3 regions of the Paenibacillus roseipurpureus genome follow, and region 2 is predicted to be linked to each of the others. Evidence: riboswitches for the same ligand, from Rfam matches in the RefSeq annotation. Region 2 holds a riboswitch; each other region holds the start of a gene.
The links. A riboswitch is a leader RNA that binds a small molecule or an ion and turns the genes downstream of it on or off. The one in region 2 is predicted to bind cyclic di-GMP.
Positions count from the first base shown of each region.

Region 1: linked by a shared signal. The riboswitch ahead of MJB10_RS23690 (S-layer homology domain-containing protein) and the one ahead of MJB10_RS00160 (PilZ domain-containing protein) in region 2 are both predicted to bind cyclic di-GMP.
Region 3: linked by a shared signal. The riboswitch ahead of MJB10_RS03450 (sensor domain-containing diguanylate cyclase) and the one ahead of MJB10_RS00160 (PilZ domain-containing protein) in region 2 are both predicted to bind cyclic di-GMP.

Region 1 is NZ_CP130319.1:5,248,253-5,253,950, forward strand. Features, by position in the region: gene MJB10_RS23685 (EamA family transporter) at 1-663, shown strand, start outside; gene MJB10_RS23690 (S-layer homology domain-containing protein) at 764-4,588, opposite strand; cyclic di-GMP riboswitch class I at 4,695-4,784, opposite strand; gene MJB10_RS23695 (DUF962 domain-containing protein) at 5,167-5,493, opposite strand; gene MJB10_RS23700 (GNAT family N-acetyltransferase) at 5,490-5,698, opposite strand, start outside.
Region 2 is NZ_CP130319.1:29,457-35,154, forward strand. Features, by position in the region: partial or broken gene MJB10_RS26790 (hypothetical protein) at 1-373, shown strand, start outside; gene MJB10_RS00145 (hypothetical protein) at 440-904, shown strand; gene MJB10_RS00150 (DUF1648 domain-containing protein) at 1,087-1,584, shown strand; gene tadA (tRNA adenosine(34) deaminase TadA) at 1,663-2,142, opposite strand; cyclic di-GMP riboswitch class I at 2,393-2,479, shown strand; gene MJB10_RS00160 (PilZ domain-containing protein) at 2,591-3,331, shown strand; gene ychF (redox-regulated ATPase YchF) at 3,410-4,510, shown strand; gene prfA (peptide chain release factor 1) at 4,544-5,608, shown strand; gene prmC (peptide chain release factor N(5)-glutamine methyltransferase) at 5,608-5,698, shown strand, end outside.
Region 3 is NZ_CP130319.1:731,494-737,191, reverse strand. Features, by position in the region: gene MJB10_RS03470 (acyltransferase) at 1-1,380, shown strand, start outside; gene MJB10_RS03465 (hypothetical protein) at 1,446-1,718, opposite strand; partial or broken gene MJB10_RS03460 (aldo/keto reductase) at 1,737-2,654, opposite strand; gene MJB10_RS03455 (hypothetical protein) at 2,701-2,931, shown strand; cyclic di-GMP riboswitch class I at 3,045-3,137, shown strand; gene MJB10_RS03450 (sensor domain-containing diguanylate cyclase) at 3,223-4,332, shown strand; gene MJB10_RS03445 (spore germination protein) at 4,420-5,698, shown strand, end outside.

The DNA.
Region 1 (5,698 bases), 630 kb from region 2:
GCATGCATGCAAGTGATTTACGCTTTCTTGCTGGCACACACCTACAATATGGGTGACCTCTCGCAGATCTACCCGATCATGCGAGGCACCAACACCTTATTTATCCCGATACTCGGTGTCTTGTTCCTTGGCGAAAAGCTATCCCTCTGGGGATGGCTAGGTCTGCTAGGCATGATCATCGGCTTCATTTCGCTTAGCGGGATTTTTACAGGACGGCAGAGTAGTCAAGGATTAAGCCGCTGGGAAACGATTAAGCCATTCCTCATGGCCTTATGTGTCGGAGTCTGTACAACGTGCTACGTACTCGTTGATAAGCTGAACCTCGGCAACATTTCGGCAATCTCCCTACTTGAAGTGACGAATATCGGGTTCGTCGCGGGACTGACTCCGCTCGTGATCAAGTCAAAGCAGCTGCGCAAGGAGTGGCAACTCAACAGCCGCATCATCTGGCTCGGAGCGATCCTCAATCCGCTATCCTATTTGCTGTTCCTGATGGCGCTGACCTACGCCCCCGTAGCCCACATCTCACCGCTCCGTGAAATCGGCACCGTGTTCGCCACGATTTTGGGCATCGTTGTGTTGAAAGAGAAGCAGGGACAGCTGCGAATTCTCTGCTCGGCGCTCATCCTGCTGGGCATCTTGATGATTAGCTTTTTGGGGTAGGGGTGGGGGGGAGTGCCAGTATCATGAATGTCAGTTGAAACAACAAATACGGTAGATACTGGTTTTCCAGGATCCACCGTATAATTTTTAGATCATTTTCTTATACGTTAATATCAAGACCAAGATTGACCTTCAACAAACGGAGAATCATCATTACTGACTCAGCTCTGGAAGCAGCAGCGTTAGGATCAAATTTACCGTCTCCGTTGCCACCAACAATACCCGCTACCGCCAGCTGATTGATAGCATCCTCCGCCCAATTTCCGCCTATATCGGAGAATTTTCGACCGTTGTTTGCAGGACTCAAGTTCATTACTTTTGCTAGGATGGCAACCATCTCAGCGCGGGAAATATCATTGTCTGGCTTAAATGTACCATCTTCATAGCCACTAATAATACCGTTAGACTTCAAGGCATTAATTGCTGTTTCAGCCCAGTGACCTTTGGAGTCTCCGAAAGATGCAGAGTCCTTAGAATCGATTCCAAGAGCTTTAACTAGCATTGTTGCAAATTCTGCCCTTGTTACTTGAGCACCGCTATGGAACGAACCATCCGTATAACCAGTAACGATACCAATTTGTGCTGCTACTTGGATAGCGTTTGCACTCCAATCAGTTGGCTGCACGTCTTGGAATACCACAACTGGAGCATTTGCAATAGCTTCAATGATCTTTTGCTTAACAACTTCAACATTAACGATTTCTGGATTAAATACAGGTTTTTCTGGCGTAGGCTCAGGCTTAGGTTCTGGCTTAGGTTCTGGCTTAGGTTCTGGCTTAGGTTCTGGCTTAGGCTCTGGTGTTAGTGGGCCCGAAACTGGATTGCTTATATTCACAGTTATCGAATACCATGTATCAGGACTCTCTACAGATGTCGCGGTTACTCTTACTGCACCTGCACTTATCGCATTCAACAAACCTGTTGAACTGATAGTAGCTCTGCCAGTTAAATTAACTACTGACCATGTTATAGCTTTGTTTGTTGCATTGTCAGGAGTTACTGTAGCGGTGTACTGATAGTTGTTCCCAACAGTTGCGGATACATCTCCAGAGACGGTCACCATATGTACTGGGATACCAATTGGTGACGCAGCAGTAATCTTTTCAAGAATGGATAGATTGCTGCTCTCACCTGATGCATTTACTGCAGTAACGGCAAGTTTTACAGCTCCTACTGGAAGTGAAGTTCCAGTAGCAATGTTTATCTGATAAACACTTCCAATTGCCTTCTTGACTAGTGCTAAACTTCCTACCTTTTGATTATCGGCATTCAAGAAATAGACCTTGTAGCCTGTGATTTGAGTTTGATCGGCGGCTGCTGTCCATGAGAGTTTTCCTCCGATTTTGTCTTGCGCTGTTTCAGTATTCTGAAAAGAAATTGTAACTGGCGCAGGTAAATAGACGGAATTAGTAATCGTGACAGGAAGTGAAGAAATATTATCCCACAAATTGATTAATGTAACTTTATTTAATTCTTGTTGGGCTTGATCTAACGGAACAACTCCTACATAAACGGCGTTGCTTGGAACGGTTTGAACATTATATACAGCATAATTGACTGTCCCAGCATTAATCATCGCAAACGCGTTACCTATAGGTTGAATGTTCGCATCAATGAAGTACGCTGCATAACCGGTAATGCCAGATTCATCAACGCCAGGTGACCACATAAACGTGCCATTATATAAACCGGCAGAAGGTTGGTTATCTGTAAAGGTTACATTGGTAGCTAAGAAATTAGGCGAATCATAAATAGGCGAAGCCTTAAACTTGCTGCTTTCAGCATAAGCATTCTTGGAAAAGATACCGATCTGCTTGGCATTGGCTGGTATTGAGGTATTTGCAATCGCAATAGAGTTTATGGAACCTTTGGCCAATTCACCGATCATACCAAGTTTATTGCCTTGCGCATCTAAATAATAAGCGGTATAGCTAGTGATATAAGATTGATCATCTGGAACTGTCCAAGCAACATTACCTTGAATTTGACCAGACGTACCATTGGTATCCCTGAAGCTTACGGTTTTGGCTATTTCTCTTGGAATTTTAATTTCATCTACGCTGGAGTATCGGAATAATCCATTTTTCGCTTGACTGTAGAGCAGGACGCTGCCGTCGTCACTAATAGTTACGTGATCTATTGTGAAGGGAAGATTGAAAATCTTATTCCCATTTATCCGATCATAGACTGCTGTTTTGGAGATAACATATTGATTTTTAGCCATAAGAACTTGCTCAGGATAGGAAGCATTCACCGTAGTCAAATTACTCGCATCAAGGTTTTTCCCTGCAAAGAAGATCTCATTCCCATCCTTGACTAAAGGTCTGGAGGAAGGGGAATACCCTGCTGAAATACCAAAAGTTCTATATTTTCCTACATTGCTCGGATCCAATCCTACGAGTGATAGTTGTGATGGGGATGACTGAGACTCTCCGATGTAAATTTTGTTCAGTTCTGGACTGTATATCAGATCACCCTGATAAAAGGATGTGTTGATTTGGTCGCTAAACACAACTTTACTTGATGCCGTTGTTGTTCGATCATATGTGTGAAGCTCTCTGTTGCCGCTTCCCGGGAATTCCGGCAAGAAGTAAATATTATTAGGGCTTAATGCAATATGATACGGAGTTTCATCTACAATAAGATTGGAAATGTTTCCGCTATAAACAGAATCTGTGACTGCGATTTTGGTGCTTCCGTACAATGCAATGTAAAGTTTGCCGTCATAAAGGTCTATATCAGTCGGCTTGGACCCTATAAACATCTCATGCTCAATGGATAGAGTCGCAGGATTAATATAAAGCAGCTTATTGGCATCTTGCGATACAGCATACAATAATCCCGTGTCTTGACTGTAAACCATGTCAGTTACAGGCAAATTGAAGCCAAGTTTATTATCCACATATGTTGTTTGTGTTACCGTGTTTGTTGGAGTTAAATTGAGGTTTAGTTTTTCAATAGCCTTTGTTGTCGTATTGAATAAGTATGTATTATTGGAACCATCCATCAATATACGTTCAGTTTGATAGGGAAGGTTAGTAATTTTTGTGAAATTATTGCGATCGTAAACTGCGGTATCGGAAAATGCATAATTATCTTTTACATAAAAAATCTTATTCTCATAGGGACCGTCTTTAAAATCGCCGTGGATGATTTTCAAATTGGTTTTATCGAATTTGTGTCCTGCAAAGAATACATCATTGCCGTCTTGGATTACTTTACGTCCTGCATAGGAGAATCCATATCCGCCGTAATAGGTAGATTGGTTGTTAGGTACTAAAGTATCTGTCGCTGTGTTATATGCTGCTAGTTTTGAACCAGATAAACCGCTCTCACCTACGTATAAAGTATGTGTCGATTTATCTACAGCAAGGTCGGGCTTGTAATATACTTTTGGATACACATCTACTTGTGTCTCAACATTAGTCGTTAAATTAATATCGTAAACAAAATCAGAATTATCCTTTACAACATAGTAAAGCTTATTCCCATCAACCGCCACTCGATAAGGCGAACGGCTGCCACCGGTAGTAAGGGTAGAAGTAATTGCTTGAGAAGCAACGTCTACTACCTTAATTTGCGTTGCCCCAGAGAGTGGAATATAAAGCTTGCCATTATCCATTGCAATCCCAGACGGACTTGATCCAATAGCAAATTGCTTCTCGACTTGCAGATCACTTGTCCGGATAAACAGCAATTCGTTTGTATCGTTTGTTATCGCATAAATATAACCAGTTTGTTCCTCCATTACCCAGTCCACAATACTCTTATTAAGCATGTTCGTTGTTGCAGCTGCCGATACTCGGGCTACCGATCCTGGAATCACCATACTTACGGAGAAAAATAATAAACAAAATACGAGCAGAGATGCAATTTTCTTTCTCACTTGCGGCTTCGTGTTGAATCCTCTGTTTAATAAACTCATCCTACACCTCCAAAAATAATACAATCAAAAAAACCTACGCTAAGCACGGGCGGCTTATTACGCAGGTTGATATACGAATGATCCTATTAAATATACTAGGAATTCTAATGGCAACCTGGCAATCATAGCCTCTTGATAAGGCTTTAGACCCATAGCTTTGCGTCATCTCCTTTCGGAGATTTTGCCTTTTACATGAATAAAGAACTAAAAATTAGAACAACACTTACCAGATTATAGGTGATTTCGGTTTCCGTGACAACAAAAAAATTTAAATTACAACAAAATTCTGCAATTTTCTACTTACATCTGCAGCAAAGCCATCAGCAACATCCTTTTTTTGCTGGCGCGATGCAAGTCGTGTGATTTGGGGGATTTATTATGGTGCGTTGGACGGGGGTGGCCAGCAAGTGGCTATGGGGTCCTTCGAAGCAAGCTGAAAACTGTGCATAAATGAGTTCTTTAGCTGTGAAAAGTGATAAATCATCATTTCAAAGGCCTCCCAGGCGTAAATGGCTGCTGGAATGATGATTTTCATCACTACGGTGAAACTTGGAGGGTTGTGGAGGTGGGGAGGATTTTTACGAACGTTCATCCAAATATTTCTTTATGATCTCTTTCCCCGTAATCATTTCAAAGGTCCTAATAAAAAACCACATAAACCCGATATAAAAACCGACAAGTGGATACCGAAAAGATGCCGGCTTATTCCCTTCAAAATAGAAATGACCTACCCAGGAAAACACATAGTGCAGAATCCCAAGGCCCAGCGTCACCCAAATATTATTAAATAAAAATATCCAACCAAGAAAGGCAAACAAAAAAGCAAAGTAATGCAGAGTCTGATTATATCGGTTCTGATGGGCTTTCATATAGAAATTCAAATCTCTTCTAATTTGATCTTTCAAATTGATCCCTCAAATTCCCTTTTCAAAATACTCATATAAATCGTATCCGAATACCGCCCATGAATAAACGTTTTCTCTCTTAATCGGCCTTCCTCTTTAAATCCGCACTTCAAATAACATCGATACGCTCGTTCATTAAAATCGTGAACTTCCAGTTGTAATCGATTTAGATTCAGTCTGTTAAAGACAAAATCTTGCAGTAACT
Region 2 (5,698 bases):
AGCAACGGGATCCACAGGGCCAGCAGGAGCAACGGGATCCACAGGGCCAGCAGGGGCAACAGGATCAACGGGTACAGCGGGAGCTACAGGGCCAGCGGGGACAGCCGGAGCCACAGGATCCACGGGAGCCACAGGACCCACGGGGCCAGCGGGCGGTCCACCGGGACCAACAGGAGCAACGGGACCAGCAGGAGCCACAGGATCAACGGGACCAGCAGGACCAGCAGGAGCAACAGGAGCAACGGGAGCAGCGGGATCAACGGGACCAGCAGGACCAGCAGGAGTAACAGGATCAACGGGACCAGCGGGAGCAACTGGAGCAACAGGGCCAACAGGAGCAACTGGAGCAACAGGGCCAGCAGGATCTGGGGGATTAATTCCATTTTCAACGGGTATCATCATCAGTGGTGCGACAGTAGTATCTGCTGCTCCAATTTTAATGGGATTTGGTAATCACACGGTCGAAGTTATTAATGGTTCTGGAGAATCAACTAGCCCACCAGAAGCAGGTGGTTTTGCTTTCCCAATTCCCTTTAATGGAACTGTTCAAAATTTACAAATAAGTGCAGATTTATTGGTTGCTTCAGTGGCTTCTATAAATGTGACACCACTTATATATGATTTTACAGTTTTCAAAGCACCTTCAGCTCCTAATAATGGCATTAGTCATCTTTCTTCATCTTACTTGACAACTTCGCTGACTAGCTCACTTAGTTTTGGGGGGAATAGTAATATCCTTACTGCCGGTAATTTCTATACAGCAACCAATATAAATCTCTTATCATTAAATGTCCTAGCGGGTGATCGTATTGGTATTCGTATAAGGACGCGTGCAGCATCTGATCCCTCCGCAGCTGATATTACTCAACTCTCATTTAGCGCTAGTCTATCTTATACGCCATAATAAAATAGCATAGCCGCAATCGAGCATGGAGAAGGATCTGTCGTTGCAGATCCTTCTTGTTTTACTTCTCCTCGCTAACGCGAAATGTTTTCATTCGGCGGGCAAGGAATGTACATCCTACATAAAGAATAGAATAACCATTCATTCTAATTTAGTATTGTGCACAGAAAGCAGGTGCCGCGATGAATAATCGCCCGATCCTTCCATTGACCAAAACGAAACTTGAGACTGTGTTCGACGCCATTTCACTCTTAGCTATTGTGAGTATGATCGTGTACATTGCATTCGAATGGCATGATTTACCCGAAAGGATTCCTATGCATTTTAATGGGAGCGGGGAGATCAATAGGTGGGGGAATAAAATGAGTGTCATCTTCCCGCCGATGATTAGCCTGATCCTGTATAGCGGGTTAACCTTGCTGGGTCGAGTCCCGCATGTCTTTAACTACCCTTTTCCGATCACGGCGGATAATGCGCTGCAGCAGTATGAGAATGGTCGTTTATTCATGACTAGTTTGAAAACGGTCATTACGATCCTATTTGCCTTCATTACATGGTCCGTGATTCGAATTGCCAAAGAGGGAAATGGTGACATCAATCTGTGGATTTTGGGCATCATCCTGCTGACGCTGTTTGGCACGATTATTTTCTTCATCGTACGTTCGTATAAGTTGAAATGAGCGAAAAAAAGCTGCCCTGAAGTAGACGCACGCATCTACGTTAGGACAGCTTTTTTCTGTTGTAGACGGCGTCGCAATCTAAGCCTTTCCGCGCAGTTTACGGAAAAATTGCGTCAACATCGTCGAACACTCCTCTTGCAGCACGCCGCTGACCACATCGACCCGATGGTTGAAGCGGTCCTCTTGCAGCAAGTTCATCAACGTCCCCGCGCAGCCAGCCTTCGGATCGACGGTCCCGTAGATGACCTGCGGAACGCGCGCTTGCACAATGGCGCCAGCACACATCGGGCAAGGCTCCAGCGTCACGTAGAGCTTGCAGTCAAGGAGACGCCAAGCCTGCAGGTGCTCGCTGGCTTGCTTAATCGCAATCATCTCGGCATGCGCCAGCGGATCCAGTTTCGTTTCCCGCAAATTATAGCCGCGGCCAATGATGCGCCCTTGATGGACGACGACGGCACCGATAGGAACTTCTCGGATCGCTTCAGCTTTCAAAGCCTCACCGATGGCTTCTCTCATCCACAGCTCATGCTGACTATGTTCAGTTATATGTTCATCCACAGGGGACACCTCGCGTAAAATATTTTATCCACATGTGCATAAAGATCGAACAAGCATTCGTTGTTAACAACCTGTGGATAACAATGTGTATAACTTAAAAACTTGTGGATATTCGTTCCACTACACATTCATACAATAAAAAAATAGCGGATGCAAGTAATTTAGTTGAAAGAACTTCCAACGGTCCGTATAATGAGGCTATAGAGTAGGTCGATAATACTACAATGACCGTAATAAATAACATAGCAGGGTTCGACAATGGCAAACTTGCTGAAAAGCAAGGACGCAAAGCTGAGGGTCTAAAGTTCTACAGAACTATGGCAGCCTGGTTACCGAAAATCGATGCTTTTCTTGATTGAGGTAGTAGGCTGTTCCACTGGGCAAGTGGGGCAGTCTATTTTTGTGCGCGAGGGCGTCTTATAATCCATTATTAGAGGGAGAGGTGCTGATGAGCATGGCCATGAGGCAATCAAGTTTAAAAAGATATGGGAGTAAAGAAGGATATGACGCGGACGTGATGATCGAAAGTCGGGCCGTACTGAGCAAGGATGACTTCGTTTCAACAGGTATTCTTACCTATGCCCAAGGGGACATCATGGAGATTGAGCTGCCCGAGTATGATGTGTATCAGTTGGGGGATAAAGCGAAAGTGACGCTGTACACCAAATCTGGTTTATTCGTGCTAGAGACAACCGTTGTTGCGAAAGAACCAGGTTCCCTCATTGTGATTAATCCTCCCGAGAATCGGAAGAGGTTTTCAGAGAAACGGGAGTTTCCCCGGGTCACGGTCAATCAACCAGGGCTGATTTCCAGTATTCAGAACAGCCATCAAAAGAAACAGAATGTCTTTGAGAATCCAATCGATTTTGCGATCAAAAATATATCTATGAATGGTCTCGGTTTTACAATCGAGGATAATGCCATGGTGGATGCGATTATCCATAAGAAGTCACAGCTTCAAGTGACGCTCGATCTGGGTTTTGAATTGCCATGCCAACTGGAAATTATACGGAAAGAAAAGCTGGAGAACAGCTTCTATTACGGCGCCAGCTTTGAAAGTGTCCCTGCGGAACAAAGCAATGCGCTGCGCGGCTTTATTCTTCGAAATCAGATCGAAACGTACTTCGAACAGAAGCGGGACGACGAGTTCAAAAAAGCAATGGAAAAAAAGTCTGCGGCCAATCCCTAGCTTGCAGGCTTTTTTTTGCCCCTCAGTTACTATATAATAAGAAGGATGATTTTCGAAAATTAAGGAGTTGTAACGACAATGGCTTTGAAAGCAGGTATCGTCGGTCTACCGAACGTAGGAAAATCGACATTGTTTAATGCAATTACACAGGCGGGGGCAGAATCTGCGAATTATCCGTTCTGTACGATCGATCCGAATGTTGGGGTAGTAGAAGTACCAGACGAGAGATTGCAGAAGCTGGTAGAAATCGTAGTGCCGAAGAGCATCGTACCGACAGCGTTCGAATTCGTTGACATTGCGGGTTTGGTGAAAGGTGCGAGCAAAGGCGAAGGCCTGGGCAATAAGTTTCTGGCACACATTCGTGAAGTCGATGCGATCGTGCATGTTGTACGTTGTTTTGAGGATGATAATATTACGCACGTTTCTGGGAAAGTCGATCCGATTGGCGACATCGAGACGATTAATCTTGAATTGATTTTGGCAGATATTGAGTCGGTCGAGAAGAAGATCGAGCGTTCACGCAAAAACCTCAAAGGCGGCGACAAGAAAGTTGTAGCTGAAGTAGAGTGTCTAGAACGCATCAAAGAAGCCTTATATAATGATAAGCCAGCACGCAGCTTGGATTTGAGCGATGATGAGAAGCTATTGGTTCGCGATCTTCATTTGTTGACGATGAAGCCAGTTCTCTATGCGGCAAACGTGAGTGAAGACGAAGTTTCAACAGCAGATGATAATGCATACGTTAAAATAGTGAAGACTTTTGCTGAAAGTGAAAACAACGAAGTTGTTTCCATCTCTGCGAAGGTTGAATCCGAGATCGCTGAATTGGAAGATGAAGAAAAAGCGATGTTCCTGGAAGAGCTGGGACTTCAAGAGTCTGGCTTGAATAGATTGATTAAAGCGGCTTACCGCAAGCTTGGGTTGTACACGTATTTCACAGCGGGTGTGCAAGAAGTTCGTGCATGGACGATTCGTAAAGGGACGAAAGCTCCGCAGGCGGCTGGCGTGATTCATACGGATTTTGAACGTGGATTTATTCGGGCGGAAGTTGTGTCTTATACCGATTTGGCGGCTGCAGGATCGATGGCAGGTGCGAAAGAGAAAGGCCAAGTGCGCCTTGAAGGTAAAGAGTATGTGGTGAATGACGGGGACGTTATGCATTTCCGTTTCAATGTTTAATTTTATGAAAAAATAAGAAAGGAGTGATCCCCTATGTTGGATCGACTTCAGTCCATTGTAGACCGCTATGAGAAATTGAGCGAACTCTTGTGTGACCCTGATGTAACGAGTGATACGAAGAAATTAAGAGAGTATTCGAAAGAGCAATCCGATCTTCAGGAAGCTTACGATGCTTACAATGAATATAAAAGCGTGAGCGAACAGCTGGCAGATGCGAAAGCGATGCAGAATGAGAAGCTGGACGACGAGATGCGTGAAATGGTCAAAATGGAGATCGAGGAGCTGACCGAGCAGTCAGCTAAGCTGGAAGAGCACCTTCGCATCTTGATGATGCCGAAAGATCCGAATGATGATAAGAACGTCATCGTCGAAATTCGCGGTGCGGCAGGCGGCGATGAGGCTGCCCTGTTCGCAGGTGATCTGTATCGGATGTACACACGCTATGCCGACAGTCAAGGATGGAGAACGGAAATTCTCGATGCATCCGTGAACGATTTGGGCGGATTTAAAGAGATTATTTTCATGATTACGGGCAAAGGTGCTTACAGCAAGCTCAAATTTGAGAGCGGTGCTCACCGTGTGCAACGTATTCCAGTAACAGAATCAGGTGGACGTATTCATACTTCCACATCAACGGTTGTTGTTATGCCAGAAGCGGAAGATGTGGAAATCGTCATTCACGATGCCGATATTCGCGTTGATACGTTCTGTTCCAGTGGAGCGGGTGGTCAATCCGTTAATACAACGAAATCCGCTGTACGGGTAACTCACGTACCGACGGGTATCGTGGCGACGTGTCAGGATGGGAAATCCCAAAACTCGAATAAAGAACAAGCGCTTCGTGTATTGCGTGCGCGTATTTCAGATAAAATGCGTGAAGAAGAAGAAGCGAAATATGCCGGCGAGCGTAAAAGCAAAGTCGGAACGGGTGACCGTTCAGAGCGTATTCGTACGTACAACTTTCCGCAAAGCCGGATTACCGACCACCGTATCGGCTTGACGTTGCACCGTTTGGAGACAGTGCTCAACGGCGATATGGCGGAAATTGTGTCAGCGTTAACGATTGCTGCACAATCCGATGCCCTAGAGGCGATGTAATGACGACTGTGAGCATGAGTGTGAGAGAAGCCTTTGTGAAGGCTTCTTCTTTTTTAACGGAGCAAGGCGTCGCAGAGGCCTCGTCTTGCA
Region 3 (5,698 bases), 700 kb from region 2:
GGAGATGGCGTTCGCATCGCGACTCATGTCTCGATCTTCGGCTTCAATCATGGCTATGAGGATACCATGCTGCCCATCTATCAGCAGCCTCTAACTACGAAAGGCATCATCATCGAGGATGATGTCTGGATCGGTGCCAATGCCGTTGTGCTGGATGGTGTTACCATCGGCGCACACAGTATTATTGCGGCTGGAGCTATCGTCACCAAGGATGTTCCAGCCTACAGCATCGCAGGCGGCAATCCTGCAAAGGTGCTCCGCAACCGATTAGAAGGAGCTAGTTCTTCCGCTTCCGCTGCAGCTGTTTCCGATCTGGAGAGCGCTTTGGCCGCTTTCGGCGCAAAGGTAAAGGCGCAGCATCAAGAATTGCTTGCCTCTTATTATGTACAAACCGAAGATGGACCCATTTATGTAGATAAAACGGTGCTGGGCACCAAAAAAACCGTCCGCGCCTGGTGCGACGCGATCGAAATTGCCGCTCTATTCGGCACGCTGCCGCCCGGCCTGAACAAGGAAGAATTGGTCGCCAAACTGCGCGGCTTTCAGGATCCTGTCAGCGGTCTGCTGCCTGACCCTTGGAACCCGCCTGCGGCTGACGATGACCCTGCGCGGTTAACGGACCATTTGTCCCGTTATCATTTGCTAGCTGTCGGCTATGCTTTGGAACTGCTTGATGCTACATTACCCTACCCGGTTCGTGCTGTCTCGGAGCTGAAGGGGGCATCCCTTTATGAGAAGCTAGCATCTCTGCCTTGGCAAACAAATGCCTGGTCGGCCGGTGATTGGATTGACTGCTTCGGGACCGGCCTTTACTTAAACCAGAAACATTTCGGCGGTGAGCGGCCACATGATGTATTCGGTTGGCTCTATGCACAAGCCGATCCCTATAGCGGCATGTGGGGGCTGCCGACACCTGGCGAGCAATGGCTCCAGCCCGTGAACGGCTTCTATCGGCTAACCCGTGGAACATTTGCACAATTCGGGCTGCCGCTTCCCTACCCGGAGGCCGCCATTGACACGATTTTAGCGCATAGCCGTAACCGCAACTACTTCCGCCATGATGCGGGCAACGCCTGCAATGTCCTCGACGTCATTCATCCGCTATGGCTTTGCTACAAGCAAACGGATTACCGCCGAGGCGAAGCCGTGCAATGGGCAAAAAACCAACTTGGTCGCACGCTAGGCCAATGGGTCGACGGCAAAGGCTTCAGCTTCGAGTTGGAGCGCTCCTTCCCGCCAGGCCTGCAAGGCACGGAAATGTGGCTGAGCATTATTTGGCTGCTGGCCGACCTGTGCGGCTGCAGCTCGCTGCTCGGTTACAAGCCGCAAGGCGTGCACCGTCCCGATCCTGCGATCCAGCTTCAACCGTCGTGGAAATAGGCGGGTTAGCATTTTCAAAAAAGAAGGAGAAAGAGACGGATGAACGCTCATCCGTCTCTTTCTTATCACAATCTCATCAAAGCCCTTCGCTCCGCCTGCGGTCGACAGACAGAACAAACACCAACGACTCTACCCTGTTCGTCCGAGTAGAACGCCAGTTTCTTATCCCTTTTACGACAGAACGAGCACTGTTGCTTGTTGAGCTTTGCCGTTTTTTTGCCATGTAAAGACATCTTAATTACCTTCGCCGTTCTTACCTTATCTCCGACTCTCAACGTAATGCGGTACACCATAATAAGACTAAGAAGCAGGATTAGGACTAAAATAATCCACCACATGACACTTTCCTCCCTCATCTAAGGCAGCACATTCCCCGCAGCACAATAAATCTTATACCACTCTTGGCGTGTCAGATACACATCCGCTGCATTGCAGCATTCGATCAACCTTTGCAAATTCATCGTGCCCGTGACTGGCTGCATCTTAGCCGGGTGACGCAAAATCCAAGCTATCGCGATGGTCGTGTTGCTCACTTCATACTTAGCTGCGATTTCATCAATTTTTTGATTAAGTTCTGAGAATTTCTTGTTATCTAGGAACACACCTTCGAAGAACCCGTACTGGAACGGCGACCACGGTTGGATCGTGATATCGTGCAGTCTGCAAAAATCTAGTACATTACTGTCCCGATTGACAGCGGAATCATTAAGCATGTTAACGTTCATCCCATTGGAGATCATCGTCGAATTCGTGATGCTGAGCTGCAGCTGGTTGGCGACGAGTGGCTGTTTGACTTACTTTTTCAGCAACTGCATTTGCAGCGGCGTTTGATTGGAAACACCGAAATGTCTCACTTTCCCCGTACGCTCCAGAAGATCGAAAGCCTCAGCAACCTCATCTGGCTCTACCAAAGCATCTGGGCGATGCAGGAGCAGAATATCCAGGTATTCGGTTTTTAGACGTTTTAGAATATGATCGACGGAGTCCAAAATATGCTCTTTCGAAAAGTCAAACATGCCCTTGCGAATGCCGCACTTGGATTGCAGAATGATTTTCTCCCGCACGGTTGCGTTCATTTGGATCGCATCAGCAAAAATCTCTTCGCACATCCCGCCTCCATAAATATCGGCATGGTCAAAGAAATTAGCTCCAACCTCCATCGCCCCTTGCACAAAGCGTTCCGCCTCATTTTTGTCTAGCGAATTTATTCGCATGCAGCCTACCGCAACAACTGGCACATCTAATTGGCTCGTACCCAGCTTTATCGTTTTCATCGTTTACAATCCTCCCTGAAAGGTCTCATTCTGTACACCCATAATCATGCCAACCTTTATTGTCACACAGTTGCATAGCCTTTTTCAAGAAATTCCGAACGACGCGATCTCGTCGCTAAAAGTGCCCGCGGGTCGCACAGTTACTGCCTATGCAGACGACAATTTTGCTGGTACTGCATGGACTTTCACGTCGGATAATAGCAATTTGACCACAACGGGCAATGATAATGTCATTTCATCTTTTAAAATTCAGTCATATTTACTTATCCAATCTTAATTGTATTCGACAAAAAGCAACATTTAATGCTATATACAGGTAATTTTACCCTGCTCTATAATAGGGAAATAGCATCACATCGTATGGATTATTTGGTAACCCATACCGCGAAAAATCGAAAAGGGCAAATCACTGGAAACAGTGAGACGCAAAGCCATGGCCTAACTCTTCCCATACAGGGGCGATACGGTTGACAGGTTGCCGAGTAACGAGGGATCATCCTTTATTCGGGATGGTCCCCTTTTTACATATGTAAGCATGACTTTTTTGCCAATTGAGGGGGCCGCTTTTATGCATCATTTACTAACAGAACATTCACTTGTCTTTCTCGTCGCGCTTCTGTTATGTTTTGCGCTGCTGGCCTCCTACACGGCCTTTCGACTAGCTCGCAACATTTCTTCATCTGAAAATAAGAGCATCTTTCGCTCGTTAACCGTCGATCGGCGACTCGCTGAGCAAATCGCCCTCAAGGCCTCCATTCTCGAATCAGCGATCGATGGGATCTTTATGTTTAAATCGCAGGGCTGGATCATTGAATTCAATCCCGCTGCTCAAGCTTTATTCGGTTACACACGCATAGAAGCGCTCCATCTTACGATCTTCGATCTCCTTTTTCCCGATCATCTGAATGGACAAGAAGCCTCGTTGTTATATGAACAACTAGCCAACAAATCATCCTCGCTCATCGGCAAACGTTTAGAAGTCACTGCATATCGCGCCGATCGAACGTCATTTCCAGCGGAAATGATCATTACGCACTTTGTTTTTCGAAATAAAACGATCTATACCGCCTATATCCGCGATTTAACCGAGATCCGACAATCAGAGGAACGCATTCATCAGCTTGCTTATTTCGATCATTTGACAGGCTTGCCGAATCGGAATCAATTTCATCAGCAATTTCAAGCTGCTTTAGATTGTGCAAGGGAGCGTGAGGAATCGGTCGGTGTCATTTTCTTAGATATTTATCGCTTCAAATGGATTAATGACTCCTTCGGACATCATGCGGGTGACCACATTTTACAAAAATTCGCCGCTCTGATTGCGACTGCCCTGCCTGCACATGGCTTCGTTTCTAGGCTAAGCGGAGATGAATTTGTCATCTTGCTTCCACGCGGAAATACGGAAAGCATTCAGGAGCTCGCTAATCGTATTATTGCGTTGTTAGAGATTCCGTTCCACATGGAGGATGGCGATATTTATGTCTCTACGAATATGGGAATTGCCAGCTATCCGCATGACGGCGAATCACCTGAACTTCTCCTAAGGAACGCCGACCTTGCCATGTATGCAGCCAAAGCACAAGGGCGGAACACGTATCAGTTTTTCCAACCAGAATTACAACCCTCTTACACCCACAGATCTCATCTTGATACCTATCTACGAGATGCGATTCGTTAATCATCTATTATATGCATCGTATGTTTCTCCCCCATTTAGGGCACGCTAACCCGCATGGTCACCACAATGGGAAATGGAGGAAATGGGATGATAACACAGATCCTTGCAGAAATGAACAGCCCAGCCGATCTCTTTCATGACACCTTAGACAATGGCTATATGCAAATGGAATTGTGTTACTTCCCATCCCTCTGTGATCTTAATTTGATCAAAAACGGGTTAACCGTTCCCTTCTCCTATTGCTTCAATCCCGAAGAATTCGATCGCATGATTACCGCCAGTCCTGCTTTCAGTGTCGCTGATCAGCCCGAGCTATGGACCCGATTGCTGCTCAAAGGAGCAGCCCTCCTCCAAATCGAAGATCAGGTGTTCCGGTACGATGTACAGCGGAAATTTCAGGACAAGCCCGATACCGTTCAAGTAGAGATTGCCCTGCAAGGACCGCAGTCAGCACTAACGGAAGATTTGGATATGAACCTCAGTCTTGTTCGTGTCCGTTATAACGCGCCATCTCTATGTGTGGAACAATATACGCTCGGCGATATTTCAAGAACCCGCGTCAGTGTGCTGTACGACAAGAATTTGGTTAACAGTGAAGTGCTCAGACTGCTGAACACACGCTTGGACAAGCTGCATACCCAGATACTCCAAGCTTCTGGGCAGCTCGTGCAGCTGCTTTCGGGGCGAAGGCACCGCTTCTTCCCTATAATTCTTCAAACCGAGAGGCCTGATCGCATTGCATCCATGCTGGAGAAAGGAAAAGTTGCGCTTCTACAAGACGGCAGCCGATTTGGGCTTATTTTGCCCGTGCGGTTATTCGATTTCCTGCATGCGATGGATGATGACTATGAATCATATTGGATGAGCAAGTTCCTGCTCATACTTAGATATTTTGCCATGTTTCTGACGATCACGCTTCCCGCCCTTTATATCGCCATCGTCTCGTATAATCCCGAGGTTCTGCGTGTCCAATTGACATTATCGATCGCGGGAAGCCGTGTTGTTGTCCCATATCCTTCCTTCGTTGAAGTGTTCATCATGTTATTCATGATTGAAGCCTTGAACGAAGCTAGTCTTCGATTGCCGCGCTATATCGGCTCTACCGCAACTACGGTCGGCGGACTCATTCTAGGTCAAGCGATTCAGCAAGCTGGTTTGGTCAGCTCCATTATGATTATCGTCACCTCAGTCGTTGCCATCTCTAACTTCGTCATTCCGAATAACGGCTTCGGCTATTCCATTCGCTTCGTGAAGTATATATTCGTCATCGCGTCCATTTTCTATGGGTTGCTCGGCGTCGTTGTGCTGTTCTTCGTCCTCATCGCGTATTGGTGCAACATCCGAAGCTTTGGTCAGCCTTACTTAG